One region of the Stenotrophomonas sp. STEN009 genome, then DNA from elsewhere that is predicted to be linked to it. Evidence: predicted binding sites of a transcription regulator. Region 1 holds the regulator's gene; the other holds the start of a gene.

Region 1 (8,930 bases):
GCAGGATCTCGTCCATCTCGAACACCGCCGGCAGCGTTTCGATCAGCACGGTCACCTTGATCTGCCCGTGCGGCAGGCCCAGCATGCCTTCGATGTGCGACAGCGCGGTCTCCCACAGGGCCGCCTCTTCCATGCTCTGCAGCTTGGGCAGGTAGAAGTACGGGCCACGATCCTTGCGCTGCAGCGTGCGGGCGTTGTGGAAGGCGAACACCGCCGCGTCGAACAGGCCACCGGCCAGGAACTGGCCATCGATGCGGACGTGCTTCTCGTCCAGATGCCAGCCACGCGGGCGCACGATCAGCACGGCCTGCTCGTCGTACGGGCGCAGGGTGTAGTGCTTGCCATTGGCCGCGGTGTACTCCAGGTCACCACGCACCGCAGCGGCCAGCGACTGCTGCCCGGCCAGCAGGTTGCGCCAGGTCGGCGAGGTCGAATCCTCGAAGTCGGCCATGAACACCTTGGCGCCGGAGTTCAGCGCGTTGATGACCATCTTCGGATCGGTCGGGCCGGTGATCTCGACGCGGCGGTCCTGCAGCGCGGCCGGCAGCGGTGCGACGGTCCAGTCGCCGCTGCGGATCGCGGCGGTGTCCTCACGGAAGTCCGGCAGGCCGCCGCGGTCGAAGAACGCCTGGCGCTCACGGCGAGCCTGCAGCCGCGCCTGCCGACCCGGCTCCACCGCCCGGTGCAGCGACACCAGCAGGGCCAGCAGCGGCGCCGGCAGCAGGGTGTCCTGGCCGGCCACCCGGGTCGCCAGGGCGATGCCGGGCGTGGCCTTGGCGGCGGGGGAGGGAACAGCGGAAGCGACGGCGGACATGGGACGACTCCAGCAGTGGGGAACGTCTCCACCGTGCCGCTGGCGCTCAGTATTTGGCAAAACAGTTTTTGCAATGCTTTACATAAATTGTGCTAATACTCGTTACGCCATGACCACGCGCAGCTCGCCAAGTCCTCGTTTTTCCTACAAATCCGACCGCCTGAAGCCCTTGCGTGCGTTCTGCCAGACCGTGCGTCTGGGTTCAGTCTCACGGGCGGCTGAGGCGCTTTTCGTCAGCCAGCCGGCCATCAGCCTGCAATTGCAGGCGCTGGAGCGGGAGCTGGGCGTGCCGCTGTTCGAGCGCAGCGGGCGCCGCCTGGTGCCCAGCCGCGAGGGCCAGCTGCTGTATGAAATGGCGCAACCGCTGGTGGAGAGCCTGGACGGGCTGGAGGCGCGCTTCCGCGACAAGGTGCGCGGGCTGGATGCGGGCGAACTGAACATCGCGGCCAACAGTTCGACCATCCTGTACCTGCTGCCGAAGATTGTCGAGCGCTTCCGCATGCATCACCCGGACGTGCGCCTGACCCTGCACAACGCGATCAGCGCGGACGGCACCGACCTGCTGCGCGAGGACGCCGCTGACCTGGCCATCGGCTCGATGACCGACGTGCCCGCCGACCTCAGCTACGCCCCGGCCTATCGTTTCGAGCAGGTGCTGATCGCGCCGCATGACCATCCGCTGGCCCGGGGCGCGGAGCTGGAGCTGGCCGACATCGCCCGCTATCCGCTGGTGCTGCCGCCGAAGCGGCAGATCACCTACCGTCTGGTCGACCAGGTGTTCCAGCGCCATCGCATCGCGTACACCGTCGCCCTCGAGGTGGGCGGCTGGGAAGTAATCAAGCAGTACGTGGCGATGGGCATGGGTATTTCCATCGTGCCGGCGCTGTGCCTGAACGAGACCGACCACGAGCGGCTGGCGGCGCGGTCGATGAAGCGCTGGTTCCCGGAGCGCAGCTATGGCGTGATCGTGCGCCGCGGCAAGGCGCTGTCGGCGCAGGCACGAGCGTTCATCGAGCTGATCCAGCCGGAACTGTTCAGCCCGCGCGATTACGACCAGAGCGGGCACTCCGAGCGGTGAGGGGGTTCTGGTTTGCAGGGCTGCCGCCCTGCACCTGCCGAAGCCTCAAGCCGAAGCAACGGCAACAGCTGGCTATGTGTGGGACGGGGGGGGGGGGGGGGGGGGGGGGGGGGGGGGGGGGGGGGGGGGGGGGGGGGGGGGGGGGGGGGGGGGGGGGGGGGCGGCCCGCGCCCCCCCCCCCCCCCCCCCCCCGCCTTCGACAGTTTCCCTCTGCTGTTTAGTGCCAGCTGCTGTTGGCGGATGCCGACCGTTGGTCGGCACGGGGTCAGATCCAACCTCTGATTCATTTCCGGCTGGCGATGAATAGACTGGGCGCATGTCCATCGAACTGCGCCACCTGCGCTATTTCCTTGCCGTTGCCGAGACCCTGCACTTCGGCCAGGCGGCCGAGCGGCTGGGCATGTCGCAGCCGCCGCTCAGCCAGCAGATCCGCCAGCTGGAGGACCTGATCGGGGCGCGCCTGTTCGTGCGCAGCCATCGCCGCGTGCAGCTGACGCCTGCCGGTGAACTGCTGCAGGAGCGCGCGCGGGCCATCGTGCAGCAGGTGGAGACGGCAGTGGACGAGGTGCAGCGCGCACAGCGCGGCGAGCAGGGTGAGCTGCATATCGGGCTGACCCGGGCCACACCGCTGTCGCCGCAGATTCCGCGCTCGATCCTCCGCTACCGCCAGCAGTATCCGCAGGTGCGGCTGCAGCTGAGCGAGATGAACACGCTGCAGCAGATCGACGCCCTGCTCGACGGTTCACTGGACGTGGGCATCATCCGCAAGCGCGCGCTGCCGCCGGAACTGGTTGCGCACAGCCTGTTCGTCGATCCGCTGGCGTTGATCGTGCATGCCGACCACCCTGCCCTGCGCCGGCTCCCGGAACAGGGCACGCTGTCGCTGCGTGCGTTCGCGCAGGAACCGTTCGTGGCCTTTCGACGCAGTGCCGGCGCCGGCATCCATGACCACATGATCGCGCTGTGCGCGGCTGCCGGATTCACTCCACGCATCGTGCAGGAAGCCGGTGAGGCGTCCACGCTGATCAGTCTGGCGGCGGCTGGCCTGGGTGCGGCGATCCTGCCGTCCTCGTGCGACCACATCCGGGTGGAAGGCGCGCGCTTTGTCGCGTTGGCCGATGCGGGCGCGCACTCGGAGGTGCAGCTGGCATGGCGCCGTGAGGGAGTGACGCCGCTGATCCGCAACTTCGCCGGCCTGCTGCGCGGCGCGTTCGCCGAAGAGTGAAGCGCCGCGCTGCGCGCTCGCCCCGGGGGGGGGGGCCGCGCCCCCGCGGGGGGGGGGGAGAGGGGGGGCGGGGGGCGCCCCCCCCGCCCCCCCCCCGGCGAGCGTCATCGCAGGCCATCCACGTCGAGGATGAGGGCCATCCGGCCATCACCGATCAGCGTCGCACCGGCGTAGCCGCGCAGGCCGCGCAGGGCCTTCGGCAATGGCTTGATGACCACTTCCTCGCGCCCACGGACCTGGTCCACGACCAGGCCGAAGCGCGCCTCGCCGGCCTGCAGCACCACGATGGTGAGCAGCGCCGAGGCGGCGGGCGTCACATCCAGCCACTGGCGCAGATCGACCAGCGGCAGGGTGTGCGAGCGACGATCCAGCACCGCCCGGCCATCGAACCAGCCCAGCGAGGTGCGCGGTGCATGCAGCACTTCCATCACGCGCGCCAGCGGCAGCGCATAGACGTCCTCGCCGGCCTGCACCAGCAGGGTTGGCAGGATCGCCAGGGTCAGCGGCACGCGGATCAGGAAGCGGCTGCCCCGGCCCAGTTCCGACTGGATCTGGATCTGCCCACTGAGCTCGCGGATGCGCGACTGCACCACATCCATGCCGACGCCGCGGCCGGAGATGTCGGTCACCTGCTGCTTGGTGGAGAAGCCGGGCAGGAACACCAGGTGCAGACATTCCTCGCTGCTCAGCCGGGCCGCCGCCTCCGGGTCGATCAAGCCCTTTTCGCGTGCTTTCGCGCGCAGTTTTTCCGGATCGATGCCGGCGCCATCGTCCTGCACCTCGATGCTGACGTAGTCGCCTTCCTGCTGGGCCGACAGACGCACGTGACCCATGCGTGGCTTGCCCTGTGCTTCGCGCAGATCGGGCATCTCCACACCATGGTCGATGGCGTTGCGGACCAGGTGCACCAGCGGGTCGGCCAGGGCCTCGACCAGGTTGCGGTCAAGCTCGGTTTCGGCGCCGACCAGCTCCAGGTCCACTTCCTTCTTCAGCGAGCGGGCGACATCGCGGGCGACCTTGGGGAAGCGCGAGAACACCTTGCCGACCGGTTGCATGCGCGTGCGCATCACTGCCGACTGCAGGCGCGCGGTGGCGATGTCCAGGGTCGACACGGCGCGGTCCAGTTCCTCGTCGCGCAGGCGCGCACGCAGGGTCTTGAGACGGTTGCGCGACAGCACCAGCTCGCCGATCAGGTTGACGATCGCATCCAGCCGCTTGGTATCCACGCGCACGGTGTGCTCCGCCTCGGCCACCGGCTTGTTGGCCGCGGGCTTGGCAGCGGCGGCCGCGGGGCGCGGTGCGGGCAGTGCAGGCGCAGGCGGAGCAGCCACGGGTTTCGCGCCCGGGGCGGCGCCGCCGTGCAGCTGGTCCAGCAGGGCTTCGAACTCATCCTCGCTGATCAGGCCATCGTCGGCCTTGGTAGGCGTCGCCACCGCGGTGGGGGCGTTGCTGCCGTGCAGCTGATCGAGCAGGGCCTCGAACTCGTCGTCGGTGATCAGGTCACCGGCAGCGGGCGCGGCCGCTGCGGGAGCGGCGGCGGCCGGCGCAGCAGCGCCGTGCACGTCGAACTGGGCGATCAGGTCCGGCGGGGCATAGCCGGGTTCGTTGCCGGAAGACACGGCATCCAGCATCGATTGCAGGTAGTCCAGTGATTGCTGTGCGGCATCGAAGTGATGCGGCTGCAGCACCGCCTGGCCAGCGCGGACGGCGCCCAGTGCCTCTTCGGCGGCATGGCACAGCTCGACCATGGCGGTGATGCCGAGGAAGCCGGCGCCGCCCTTGAGCGTGTGATAGCCACGGAACACGGCGTTGAGCTGGTCGGCGTCCTGCGGCGCCTGTTCCAGCGACACCAGCTGTTCGCCGAGGCGATCCAGGATTTCCTGTGCCTCGATGATGAAATCGGCGGTGATGTCGTCGGATACCGCGCTCATGCTTACAGTCCCAGGTCCGACAACAGGTCGTCGGCGTCGTTCTGAGAGACCGCGTGGCGGTCCAGTCCCTTCAGTGCCGGTCCGGCCAGCGCCGGATCGGTGCGATGCTGCTCCGGTGGCAGGCCCAGCGCGCCAAAGCCTTCGTGCACGCGGCGGACGATGCCGACCACGCGACGGATGATCTGTCCGGTCAGGTCCTGATAGCTCTGGGTCAGGGCAATCTCGGTCAGGTTGTGGCGGATGCGTTCCAGCTGCGCATCCTGCCCCGGCTGCAGGCCTTCGGCGCGCAGCTGTTCGGTGAGGCTGCGGCACTCTTCGGCCAGGTCCAGGGTGCGGTGCGTGGCCTGTTCGGTCATCGCCACCACATGGTCCAGGCGCGCGCAGGCGTCGTCCAGCTCGCCCGCCTCGCTGGGGACGGTCGGCAGTTCGCCCAGGGCCTGGCCCAGTTCGCGGGCCAGCCGTGACAGGCCGCTCATCATCGGCTGCGTGCGTGCGGCCACCAGGGCATCGATGCGCTGGCGCCAGGCGCTCTCGTCGCCGGATTCGAGCGCGTCGAGGGCTTCCTGCAGGCGCAGGGCGAGGGCGTTCTTGTCGACCGTGGCGTCCATCAGGCGCTGGCCGCCAGGCGTTCGAAGATCTTGCCCAGTTTCTCTTCCAGCGTCTGCGCGGTGAACGGCTTGATGATGTAGCCGTTCACGCCGCTCTGCGCCGCTTCGATGATCTGCTCGCGCTTGGCCTCGGCGGTGACCATCAGGACCGGCAGGGTCTTGAGCTTGGCATCGGCGCGGATCGCCTTGAGCAGTTCGATGCCGGTCATCACCGGCATGTTCCAGTCGGTGACCACGAAGTCGAATGGCTGGCTCTGCAGCATCGACAGTGCGGCATGCCCGTCCTCGGCTTCGGCGGTGTTGGTGAAGCCCAGATCGCCCAGCAGATTCTTGACGATGCGACGCATGGTCGAGAAGTCGTCGACGATCAGGATGCGCATGTTCTTGTTCAAAGCGGAGTTCCTTTGTTGTTCAGTCGCCCGCGCTGGCCGTGGCCGCCGCGGGCATGTTCATTCTTCAAGCCCGGCATCCGCGGCCTCGAAGATCTTCAGCCGGCCGCGCAGGCGCAGCACGGCCTGGCCGTGGATCTGGCAGACGCGCGATTCGCTCACGCCGAGCACCGCGCCGATCTCCTTCAGGTTCAGCTCCTGCTCGTAGTACAGCGAGAGCACCAGCTGTTCGCGTTCGGGCAGATGGCCGATGGCCTTGCCCAGTTCGCGGCCGAATTCGCCACGTTCCAGGACCTGCTGCGGTGTGGGTCCGCCCTGGGCGACGGTGTCCAGTTCGCCCTGGTCTTCGATGCGCGATTCCAGGCTCAGCACCTGGCCGCGCGAGGCGTCCTCCATCAGCCGCAGGTACTCGGGCAGTGGCATGTCCATGGCCGCCGCCACCTCGGTGGCACTGGCTGCACGGCCCGTGGTCTGCTCCAGGCGGCGGATGGTGGCGGCAGCATCGCGGGCGCGCCGATGCACCGAGCGCGGTACCCAGTCGCCACGGCGGATCTCGTCGATCATCGAGCCGCGGATGCGGATCGAGGCATAGGTCTCGAACGAGGCACCCTGGTCGGCGTCGTAGCTGCGCGAGGCTTCGATCAGGCCCATCATGCCGGCCTGGATCAGGTCGTCCACTTCGACGCTGGCCGGCAGGCGTGCGGCCAGGTGATGGGCGATGCGCCGCACCAGGTCCGAGTGCTGGGCGATGACCTCGGTCGCCGCCGAGCGCTGGACTTCCCTGTACTGGGCCGCGCCTTTCATGCTGCCACCCCGCGTTGCTTGAGGATGCGCTCGAGGAAGAATTCAACGCCACCGCGTGGCTCGGTGGGGGCCTGCCAGCGGGCGGTGCGACGGGCGATCTCGGTGATCGCCAGCGCCGCCGGGCTGGATGGATAGGCCTTCACCACCGGCTGCTGGCGCTGCACCGACAGGCGCAGCCAGTCATCCTGCGGCACGCAGCCCAGGTAGTTCAGCGAGACATCGGCAAGGAACTTCTCGCAGACCCGGGTCAGCTTTTCATACAGCACGCGGCCCTCGTTGGGGTCGCGCACCATGTTGGCCACCACCTGGATGCGGTCCACGCCGCGCTCGCGCGACAGCACCTTGATCAGTGCGTAGGCGTCTGTGATCGAGGCCGGTTCGTCGCAGACCACGACAACCGTGTCCTGTGCGGCCTGGCAGAAGGTCAGCACGCCGTCGGTGATTCCGGCGGCGGTGTCCACCACCATGATGTCCAGCTCGCGTTCCAGTTCGGAGAACACGTTCACCAGGCCGATGTGCTCGGCCGGGGCCAGCTCGGCCATGTGCCGCCGACCGGACGCGGCCGGCACCACCAGCACGCCGTTCGGACCTTCGACGATCACGTCTTCCAGCGAGCAGCGGCCGGCGACCAGATCCGCCAGGGTGTGGGTGGGATTCAGGCCCAGGATCACGTCGATGTTGGCCAGGCCCAGGTCGGCGTCGAGCAGCAGCGTGCGCTTGCCCATGCCGGCCAGCGCCACGGCCAGGTTGGCCGAGACGTTGGTCTTGCCGACGCCGCCCTTGCCGCCGGTCACGGCGATGGTGCGCACAGGGCCGAGCGGCTCGCTGCGGGTGGCCGACAGCGGGAAGGTCTTGGTCAGCTTGGCGTACTCACGCGACGGCATGGTTCAACTCCGGGTTGCAGGGCATATCGGCCGCTCGGCGCAAATCTTCAAGGCGAAGTACAAGATTGGCCGCACTGGCCCGGTGCAGGTCGTCCGGAACGTCCTGGCCATCGGTCACCCAGGTGATCGGCAGCGCGTGGTCCACCGCGACCGACAGGGCGTTGCCGAAGCGGCCGGTCTCGTCCAGCTTGCTAAGCACCAGGCCCTGCAGGTTGGCCGCGCCGAAGCGGCGCACCACCTCGTCCATGTCGCCGAAGCTGGTATTGGCCGGCAACACCAGCAGGGTGCGGACCTGGCGGGCGGCACGCAGCCACTGCAGCTGGGCGGCCAGGGCGCGGTCGCGCGGGCCCAGGCCGGCGGTATCGATCAGCACCAGCTTGTAGTCCTTCAGGCGCTCCAGCAGCTGGTCCAGGTCGGTACCGCTGTTGGCTTCATGCACCGCGATGCCGAGCTGGCGGCCATAGCCGTACAGCTGCTCGCGGGCACCGATGCGCAGTGTGTCGGTGGTGACCAGGGCCACATCGCGCGGCGCGTGCTTCTCGGCGAAGCGCGAGGCGAGCTTGGCGATGGTGGTGGTCTTGCCGGCCCCGGTTGGACCGACCAGAGCGATCACGCCGCCTTCTTCCAGCGGATCGACCGGCGCGATCGGCAGCCTGCGCGAGATCAGGCCCAGCATCAGCCCGCGGCCCCGGTGGGCTTCGGTATCCAGCGGTATCTGCATGGCCACATCGCGGGCCAGCCCGGCATCGAATCCGTACTCGTCCATCAGGTCCAGGGCGGTCGCCCGCACCGGGCAGCCGCGCAGGCGCTCGTCGGTGAAGCGGTTCATCTCGCGCTCGATGACCTGGCGCATGCCGGCCACTTCGTGGCGCAGCTGGCGGATCTCGGCATCGTCCTGTGCAACCACCGTCAGTACCGGCGCCGGGGCAAGGAGCGGCGCCGGGGCCGGCGCGGTCTCCGCTTCAGCGGCAGCGGCAGGGGCTGGCGTGGTCTCGGCAACGTCCTGCGCGTACGGCGGCTCGGGGTGCACGGACTCGGCCTGCGCAGTGGCCGCAGCGGTGATCGGCAGCGGCGGCGGCAGCACTGCCGGCGCGGGGGATTCGTGATGCTCGTCCTGCGGCGGGTCGATCAGGAAACGGGCGCGGTTGGCGGGCGCCGGTGCGGGAGCCACGACGGCGCTCGCGAACGGCGCGAAGA
Region 2 (8,930 bases), on a different contig from region 1:
GCCAGGTCATCAACGACGTGTATGAGCGCATGCGCGCCCAGCGCAAGCAGGAGGCCGCCAAGCTGCGCGCCGAAGGCGAGGAACAGTCGCTGACGATCCGCGCCCAGGCCGACCGCGACAGCACCGTGCTGATCGCCGAAGCCGAGCGTGATGCCCAGCGCCTGCGCGGTGAAGGTGATGCCGATGCCGCGCGCATCTATGGCAAGGCCGGTTCTGCCGATCCGGCGTTCTACGCCTTCTACCGCAGCCTGGAGGCCTACCGTGGCTCCATGACCGACGGCAACGGCGTGATCGTGCTCGACAAGAACGACCCGTTCCTGCAGTACCTCAAGAGCGATCGCTGAGGTCGCACGCACTACCCACGGGGCCCGGCCAGATGCCGGGCCCCGTGCCATTTCTGGAGTTCCCGATGAAAGACCTGTTCGCGGCCGTGTGCCTGGTCGCGATGCTGGAAGGCCTGTTCCTGTTCGCGGCCCCGCTGGCCTGGAAGCGCATGGCCGAGCGCCTGCTGGACCTGCCTGGACCGGCCCTGCGCAGCTTTGGCGGCCTGATCCTGCTGGCCGGCCTGAGCCTGCTGTGGTGGGCACGGCATTAGCAGCGGGTCATATTCCTTTCCGCAGGAAAGGGATCTGACCCCGTTTCGGGCCCCTGACCGCTGGGTGAAGCCGTCCGTCGGAAAGGTGGCACCCGACCCCGGAAACCCGGATAATGCACAAAAGCCGGACGGGCCTCCCCCGTTCGGCTTTTTCCGTGTCTGGGCCATCCATCGCCGGCCGCTCCCCGTTTGGAGCCGCCATGACCGCGCTGGCCACCCCCGCCACGGTTTACCCGTCCGCGGCCCCGATGGCCGCAACAAATCGAGGAGCCCGTCATGGGTCAGTCTGTCGTAGTGTTGGGTGCCCAGTGGGGCGATGAAGGCAAGGGCAAGATCGTCGATCTGCTCACTGAGGAAATCGGCGCGGTCGTGCGCTTCCAGGGCGGCCACAATGCTGGCCACACGCTGGTCATCAACGGCAAGAAGACCGTCCTGCACCTGATCCCGTCCGGCATCCTGCGCGACGACGCACTGTGCCTGATCGGCAACGGCGTGGTGATCTCGCCGGCCGCGCTGCAGAAGGAAATCGCCGAGCTGGAAACCTCCGGCGTGGAAGTGCGTTCGCGCCTGAAGATCTCCCCAGCCGCGCCGCTGATCATGCCTTACCACATCGCCCTGGACCAGGCGCGCGAACGCGCTGCCGGCGGCAAGGCGATCGGCACCACCGGGCGTGGCATCGGCCCGGCCTACGAAGACAAGGTGGCACGTCGCGGCATCCGCATCGCCGACCTGCATTACCCCAAGCAGCTGGAAGAACTCCTGCGCACCGCGCTGGATTACCACAACTTCGTGCTGACCAAGTACCTCAACACCGACGCGATCGACTTCCAGAAGACCTACGACGAGGCACTGGCCTTCGGCGAGTACGTCGAGCCGATGAAGTCCGACGTTGCCGGCATCCTGCACGACCTGCGCAAGCAGGGTAAGCGCGTGCTGTTCGAAGGTGCGCAGGGCGCGCTGCTGGACATCGACCACGGCACCTATCCGTACGTCACCAGCTCCAACACCACCGTCGGCGGCGCACTGGCCGGCGCCGGCGTGGGTGCCGATGCGATCGACTACGTGCTGGGCATCGCCAAGGCCTACGCCACCCGCGTCGGCGGCGGTCCGTTCCCGACCGAACTGGACGATGAGATCGGCCAGGGCATCCGCGACCGCGGTGCCGAGTACGGCGCCTCGACCGGCCGTCCGCGTCGCTGCGGCTGGATGGATATCGTCGCGCTCAAGCGCGCCGTGGCCATCAACGGCATCAGCGGCCTGTGCATCACCAAGCTGGACGTGCTGGACGGCATGGAGAAGCTGAAGGTCTGCATCGCCTACGAATACCGCGGCAAGCGTACCGAGTACGCGCCGCTGGACGCGCAGGGCTGGGAAGAGTGCACCCCGGTGTACCTGGAGTTCCCGGGCTGGAGCGAGAACACCCACGGCATCACCCAGTGGGATGACCTGCCGCCGGCCGCGCGCGCCTACCTGCGTTCGCTGGAGGAGCTGGCGGGCTGCCCGATCAGCATCGTCTCGACCGGCCCCGATCGCGACCACACCATGGTCCTGCAGGATCCGTTCGCCTGAGTGTCCGCCAGGCCACGCCGGGCCCGGTCCGGCGTGGTGGTAACGCTGTTCAATTGAAAAAAGAGCGCCGCGACTCCCTGTGGGGTCGCGGCGCTTCAGTTTGGGCCGGTTTCATCTGTCGGCGGTGGCGCTGTCAAGTGCAGCCACGGAAGCCGACACCATGACCGCTCGCAAGACCCCGCCGTTCCATGTTGTTGAGCCCATCAACGACGACGCCAATCCCGCCGACGATCTCAGCACGTTCCAGGGATGCCTCACCCGCATCCGTGATGGCGAGGGCTCCGATGGCATGTTGTGGCCGGAGGAGAACCTGTCCGACGGACGACGTCAGTCCTTGGCGCGGATCGACCGTGCGGCCGTGGGCATCCTCACCGCGGTGGAGATGCTGCATGCGGCCAACCGTTGCGCCACCATGGCGACGCCGCGCAGGCACCTGGACGAAGGTGGGGTGGAAGGGCTGTTCTTCGCCTGCCGCGAACTTGCCGAGCCGGTCTGCAGAGAAGTCAGGCCGGCCTGACCCCCTTCCGCATGTGCGATGCCTGGCCTCGCCATCTGGCGAGGTATCGGGTGGGTTCACGCGCTTCAGACTGACTTCCGCGCTGGCGCGCGTTCGGGCGTGCCGGGCTCCGGCATCACCCGCGCGCTGGAATCGGTTGAGTCCGCTGGAATTGCCGCCTCGTACTTCGGCTATGGGCGTGGCGACGCACGTCCGCGCGGGCGTTCCTGGCTGTGGCTGACCGTGCTGGAGGTCTGTGGCCGTTCTTCTTCTGGCAGCCCCTGGCACTGCTGTTACTGATTGCCGGTGGCGGGCTGGCGACCGCCAGCATCGCGCTGCGGCGGTGGCGACGCCGGTAGCGCCGGGCCATGCCCGGCGGGGTACTTGTCAGATACCCAATACGGCTGGGATCGTGCCCAAATCGGGCATCACTGCGACTGGCTCTGCCACGCGGCACACGCGCTACCCTCCCGCCTGCAACAGCGGGTACGGATTGATCGATTCCCCCTTCCACCACTGCTTCTCCGGCCCCAGCACGTGCACTTCGAAATGCAGGTGCGGGGCCTCGGCGCTGGCGTTGCCGGTGCTGCCTACGTAGCCAATCACCTCGCCACGCTTGATCACCTGCTTTTCGGCCAGGCCATCGGCATAGCGTTGCAGGTGGGCGTAGTAGTAGCACCAGTGCCCGCTCGGCTCGAACTGGTAGATCGTCAGCCCCCCACGCTTGCTGTCGAACAGCTTTTCCACAGTCCCATCGGCCACTGCCAACACCGGTGTTCCTGCGTCGGCCATGATGTCGATTGCATCATGCACGCGCCCTTCGCTGCGGGCATCGGTGAAGGTATCGCGCAGCTGCGAAGGCAGTACGCCCTGCACCGGCAGCAGCAGGCCGCTTGGCGCATCGGTGGCGCTGGACGGCGGCACCGCCGTGGGAGCCGCAGCGCCCACACGCGGCGTCGCAGCCGCAACCTCCGGCGCCGCAGCCACCGCAGGTGGTGCTGCAGGCCGGGCAACCGCTACTGGCTCACCCGCATCGCGGCGCAGCCACCAGCCCATTCCCACACCCACCAGCACGCCCAGCACGATCAACTGCGAAAGTCGCATCGGCTCACTCCTGCATAACCACGGGGACAGAGGTATCCACCGCATCGGCCACGCGCAGTGCATCCCAGTTGGTCATGCGCACGCAGCCATGCGATTCGGTCTTGCCGACATGCCCGGGTACCGGCGTTCCGTGCAGACCATAGTGGGGTTTGGACAGATCGATCCAGACCCGGCCGACGGGATTGTTCGGACCGGGCGGCAGCATGGCCTTCTTCTCGCCTTTGCGCGCATCCCAGAACAGCTTGGGGTTGTAGTGGAACGGCGGGTCGCGATGGACGCCGAGAATCTTCCATTCACCGATCGGCAGCGGATCGTGCTGGCTGCCGGACGAAACCGGCACCTGTGCGATCACCTTGCCCTGCGCATCCAGCAACTGAAGAGTGGAATCGGACTTGTCGACCACGATCTTCGCCGCCTTCGGCAATGCCGCGGGGGCGATGTTGGGCACCTGGATACGGCTGCCGGCCTTGGCCAGATCGACGCCGGGGTTGAGCAACTTCAGAAGGGCAGGGGACGCGTGGAAGCGTTCACCGAGCGCTTCCTCGACGCTGCTGTAACCCAGCGACTTCAGCTTTGCCTGTGCGGCGGGTTTCTTGGGAATGGACTGGAACGGACCGGCAACATCCTCGGCCGTCAGCGTGTAGCTGGCCAGCGGCGCGATCGTCTCGGCCTGGAGAGCCTCCCAGGTGCTGTCGTCCAGCTCTCCGCTCACCGTCAGGCCGTGTGCCGCCTGGAAGCCGGCCACGGCCCGATGCTGGTTGCTGCCGACTTCACCGTCGATCTCGCCCGGGGAGAAATTGGCGCGATCCAGCAACACTTGGGCGTGCAGCGGCGAGCGGGCTGCTGTATCGGGTCCGGCCTTCTCGGCAATGGGCTCCGGCAGCTGGGCCGGAGGCGGTACCTGCGCGAAGGCGGGCGACACCAGCAAGGACAGGGCGAGCAGGGCGGGGCGGTACACGGGCATGAAGATCTCCGGCAGATGGCAGCTCCACCCTGCCCGCAGAGGCTGCGCAGCCTCCGTGAAAGCAACCTGATGCCGGCATGAGCAGGGCAGCCCCGGCGTGGCTCAGGCCCTTGTCGCAGAAGTACGGGGCGGGCCTCACCAAGGTGAACGGCTGCCGACGCCCGTGCTTGTTGCCGATCAAGATTGCCGGTGGCGCGGCCGATACGGGCGCATCCCCCCGTTTTGGATGTACCCATGGATTACTTGAGGAATGTCAGGGTTGCCTGGCGTCTTGGGCTGGGCTTTGGCCTGTTGCTGCTGCTGGTCGCGGCCGTGGTGGCCACCGGCGCCACCGCCAGTGTCGTGCAGAAGCGCGCGATGCAGCAGGTAGTCGACGTCAGTGTGGCCAAGGTACGCCTGCTGTCGCAGATGCTCGATGCCAACAACCAGATGATGGTAGTGCGCCGCGAAATGCTGATCCGCCAGGGCGAAGACCGCGGCAGCGACGAGAAGCGCATTGCCGACCTGGTCAAGCGCTACGAGGCGGATTGGTCCGCCTATCAGGCACTGCCGAGCGATGCCGAGGGCAAGGCCATCGCTGAAACCATCGCGGCCAAGCGCGCCCTTGCGCGCCCGCTCAACAAGCAGACCAGCGAACTGATGGAGCAGGGCGACTACCCCGCTGCCGTGGCACTGACCCTGGGGCCGGTGCAGGACGCGGCCAACGGCTGGAACAAGGCATTGTCCGAGGGAGTCGACTTCGAAGAGAAGGAAAGCCGCGAGGCCGCCGCCGAGGCGATCCGCCTGGGTGAACGCAGTCTGCTGCAGTTGCTGGTGCTGGGAGGCGTGGCCCTGCTGGTCGGCATTGCCGCCTCGGTGATGATCGGTCGCAGCCTGACCGGTCCGCTGGCACGCGCGGTGAACCTGGCCGAGCGCCTGTCCAAGGGCCAGCTGGACCAGGAATTCCGCCTCGGCGGCCGTGACGAGCTGACCCGGCTGGGCGAGGCGATGGCCAGCGTGCGGCAGAGCGTGCAGGCCGCCATCGGGGCGCAGATGCACATGGCCGAGCAGCACGAGGCGGGTGCGATCCGCTACCGCATGGACGCCAGCGCGTTTCCGGGCGATTTCGGGCGCATGGTGCAGGCCACCAACAGCCTGGTGGAATCACACGTGCAGGTGGAACTGCTGATGGCCGAGGTCATGCAGCGCTATGCCATCGGCGACCTCAGCCGCGACCTTCCGGACTATCCCGGCGAGAAGGGTACGCTGACCCGCACCCTGGCCGCAGTGAAACAGAGCCTGCTGGCAGTCAACACCCAGATTGACGACCTGGTCCGCGCGGCGCGCGCCGGAGATTTCAGCGTGCGTGGGGATGCCAGTGCGTTCCAGTATCAGTTCAGGGCGATGGTCGAGCAGCTCAACGGCATGATGGCCAGTTCGCAGGCCAGCATCGCCGACGTCTCCGATGTGCTGCGCGCGATCTCCGGGGGCGACCTCACTGCGCGCATGGACGGTCACTACGACGGCGTGTTCGCCCGCATGCGCGACGATGCCAACACCACCACGGCCCAGCTGACCGGCATCGTGCGCGGCATCCAGGACGCTGCCGACAGCATCAACACTGCCGCGCAGGAGCTCGCCGCCGGCAACAGCGACCTGTCGCGCCGTACCGAACAGCAGGCCGCCAACCTGGAAGAAGCGGCGGCATCGATGGAAGAACTGACCTCGACCGTCCGCCAGAATGCCGAGCTGGCCCGCCAGGCCGACAGCGAGGCACACGCTGCCGGCGCGGCGGTGCGGGCCACCGAACAGGCAATGGCACAGATGGCATCTGTGATGGGAGAGATCGATCAGTCCTCGGCGCGCATCTCGGAAATCTCCACGGTCATCGATGGCATCGCCTTCCAGACCAACATCCTGGCCTTGAACGCTGCGGTGGAAGCTGCCCGCGCGGGTGAGCAGGGCCGCGGCTTTGCCGTGGTCGCCAGTGAAGTGCGCACGCTGGCGCAGCGTGCGGGCATCGCCGCCAAGGAGATCAAGGAACTCATCGAAGAGGCGGCAGGCAAGGTGCAGAGCGGTCTGGCGGTCACGGTCGAGTCGGAAGCGGCCATTGCCCGCTTGGCACAGGCCAGCGCACGCACCAACCAACTGATGAGTGACATCGCTGCGGCGAGCAAGGAACAGGCGGCCGGCATCGAACAGGTCAATCAGGTGGTGGTGCAGATGGATCAGGTGACCCAGCAGAATGCCGCACTGGTGGAAGAAGCCACTGCCGCCAGCCGTGCGCTGGAAGAGCAGGCCAATGCGCTGACCGCGTCGGTCGCGGTGTTCCATATCGAGCAGAGCGGTGCAGTCCGCACGGTGGCAGCACGCGCGGCCTGACCGTCGGCAGCCGCCTGAAGGCACGGGCCGCCACGTGTTCGCGCGTGGTGGCCGGTCAGTCCTGCATGCGGCGGATGCGGCCGTCCTCGATCTTCCAGATCACGTCCTTACCCGTGGAGACGTACATCGGCGAGCGGGCCCACAGGCTCCAGAACACATGGATCTCGGTCGGTGTCGGGTCCTGCAGATGGGTGATGAACATCGCCGCACCGGGTGGCGCACGCTTCAGCTGGATGCAGCTGTGGGTGAAGGCGCGGCGGGAGACGATCCGACCGTGGGCGATGTCGAGACGATGCGTGCCGCCCAGCGGAACTACGGCAGGATCGGTGGTGGCGGGCAGCAGGTAGACCGTCCACGCATCGGCGGCCGTACCGGGCGCCGGAAGAACCACGCTGTTGTAGGTCTGCGCGCAGGCGTCGAAGGCGCTGTTCAACGCCAGTGCCCGTGCGGCGGCAGCGCCGGCCTGGTAGGTCGTTGGCGCCGCTGGAACATCCAGAGTCTCGGTTGCGCCGGTCATCCTTCCCTGCGCGTCGGTGGCGGCCCTATACAGGACCACTGCGCCGTCGCCGATCATGCTGACTTCGTAGTGGCTGCCGCGCTGTTCGGTTATCCAGCCCCTTACCCGGGTGTCGCCGCGCATACCGTGTGCGAACAGGGCGTCGGTTGCGCGCTCGGCCGCCAGGTCGTGCTCGAACATCTGCCGGCCACGCGCTTCAGCCTGTGCGACGGCCTGCGCGGTACCCACATCGTCCGCTGGCGCGGCGGGAGCCCGCGCATTGCCGGAAACGGCCGGTGACGCGGCGCAGAGCCACGCCAGCAGCCCCAACATGCCAGTCCATCGTTTCATGGCCCTTTCCTCCCCTCTGCGCCCTGCGGCACCGTGGAGTATGCCGCAGGCCGGTGGTCTACCGCGCGCCACCTTTTTCGGCGATGCTCGCTGAAAAGGGGAGCGGGCATGGACAACAGGGAACCGGAAGGGACCTATGGCGATGTGCCGCGGGTGCAGGGCATCGAGGTGGCTGCGGCGCCACCGGAGCCGGAAGCAGCGACCGACTGGTCGATGCTGCCGCTGACCCGTGGTGATGATGACTCGGCGGTGATGCAGGCGCTGTCCCGCATGCGCCGTGAGCCGGCACTGCTGTTCACCACTGCCTATCTGCTGGTGTCGCTGCTGGGGCTGTGGTGCAGCTTCTGGTTTTACCGGGGATTCGAGCTGTCGATTCTGGATTACCTGCAGCCCAGCGATTTCCTGGTGGCCGGCATCCGTGACCCGGCGTATGCACTGCTGCTGGCTGCGGGCGTGCTGCTGGTGCTGCTGGTGAGCTGGCCGGAAACGCTGCGGATGCGCAATGCGGCCAAGCTCGAGCAACTGCGCGCACGCAACTGGGCATGGCGGGCGGTGCTCATGCGCTCGGTACTGACCAGCTGGGAGGGCGTAGGTCTGCGGCCGCTGACGGCGATGACCCTGGCCGTGGCCGCTTTCATGGCCATCGGCGCGGCCAACTACGTGCAGGTGCGGGGGCAGCAGATCCGCAACGAGGGACGTGGGGAAGTGATCCGCCTGCAGTTGAACGGCGACGCGGCGCCCTTGCCTGGCACCGCGCGCCTGCTGGGCTCCAGCAGCGCATTCCTGTTCGTCTGGTGGCCGCAGCAGCGACGGGCCGAAGCGATTCCGATCGCTGCGGTCCGCAAGCTGCAGGCGGTGGCCGTGGCGGCACCCGCGCCCAAGGGCCGGGCCGGCGATTGACTGAGCCGTGGGGGCCCCCCGGGGTGATGGTGGCCCCCGGGCGCCACCGGCCCCGGGAGGGGCCCCCGCCGAGGGTGGCCCCCGGGCGGGCGGG

What was found. The regulator FliA, encoded in region 1, starts transcription of late flagellar genes. The targets are predictions, from matches to a motif close to TAAAGTTTNNCNNNCNNNGGCCGATAA.
Region 2: ACVOMM_RS14740 (methyl-accepting chemotaxis protein) is a predicted target of FliA. The motif match lies at 4,907-4,933, and genes of this name have one in related genera.

What each region holds. Positions count from the first base shown of each region.
Region 1 covers NZ_JBRRES010000025.1:27,313-36,242, reverse strand. Annotated here, with positions in the region: gene aceB (malate synthase A) at 1-814, opposite strand, end outside; gene ACVOMM_RS12695 (LysR family transcriptional regulator) at 924-1,892, shown strand; gene ACVOMM_RS12690 (LysR family transcriptional regulator) at 2,209-3,117, shown strand; gene ACVOMM_RS12685 (chemotaxis protein CheA) at 3,222-5,048, opposite strand; gene ACVOMM_RS12680 (protein phosphatase CheZ) at 5,051-5,656, opposite strand; gene cheY (chemotaxis response regulator CheY) at 5,656-6,048, opposite strand; gene ACVOMM_RS12670 (RNA polymerase sigma factor FliA) at 6,106-6,849, opposite strand; gene ACVOMM_RS12665 (MinD/ParA family ATP-binding protein) at 6,846-7,733, opposite strand; gene flhF (flagellar biosynthesis GTPase FlhF) at 7,720-8,930, opposite strand, start outside.
Region 2 covers NZ_JBRRES010000033.1:34-8,963, reverse strand. Annotated here, with positions in the region: gene hflC (protease modulator HflC) at 1-344, shown strand, start outside; gene ACVOMM_RS14770 (DUF2065 domain-containing protein) at 410-595, shown strand; gene ACVOMM_RS14765 (adenylosuccinate synthase) at 872-2,164, shown strand; gene ACVOMM_RS14760 (hypothetical protein) at 2,325-2,681, shown strand; partial or broken gene ACVOMM_RS14755 (hypothetical protein) at 2,754-3,019, shown strand; gene ACVOMM_RS14750 (M23 family metallopeptidase) at 3,123-3,764, opposite strand; gene ACVOMM_RS14745 (L,D-transpeptidase family protein) at 3,769-4,728, opposite strand; gene ACVOMM_RS14740 (methyl-accepting chemotaxis protein) at 4,963-7,089, shown strand; gene ACVOMM_RS14735 (hypothetical protein) at 7,145-7,936, opposite strand; gene ACVOMM_RS14730 (hypothetical protein) at 8,045-8,836, shown strand.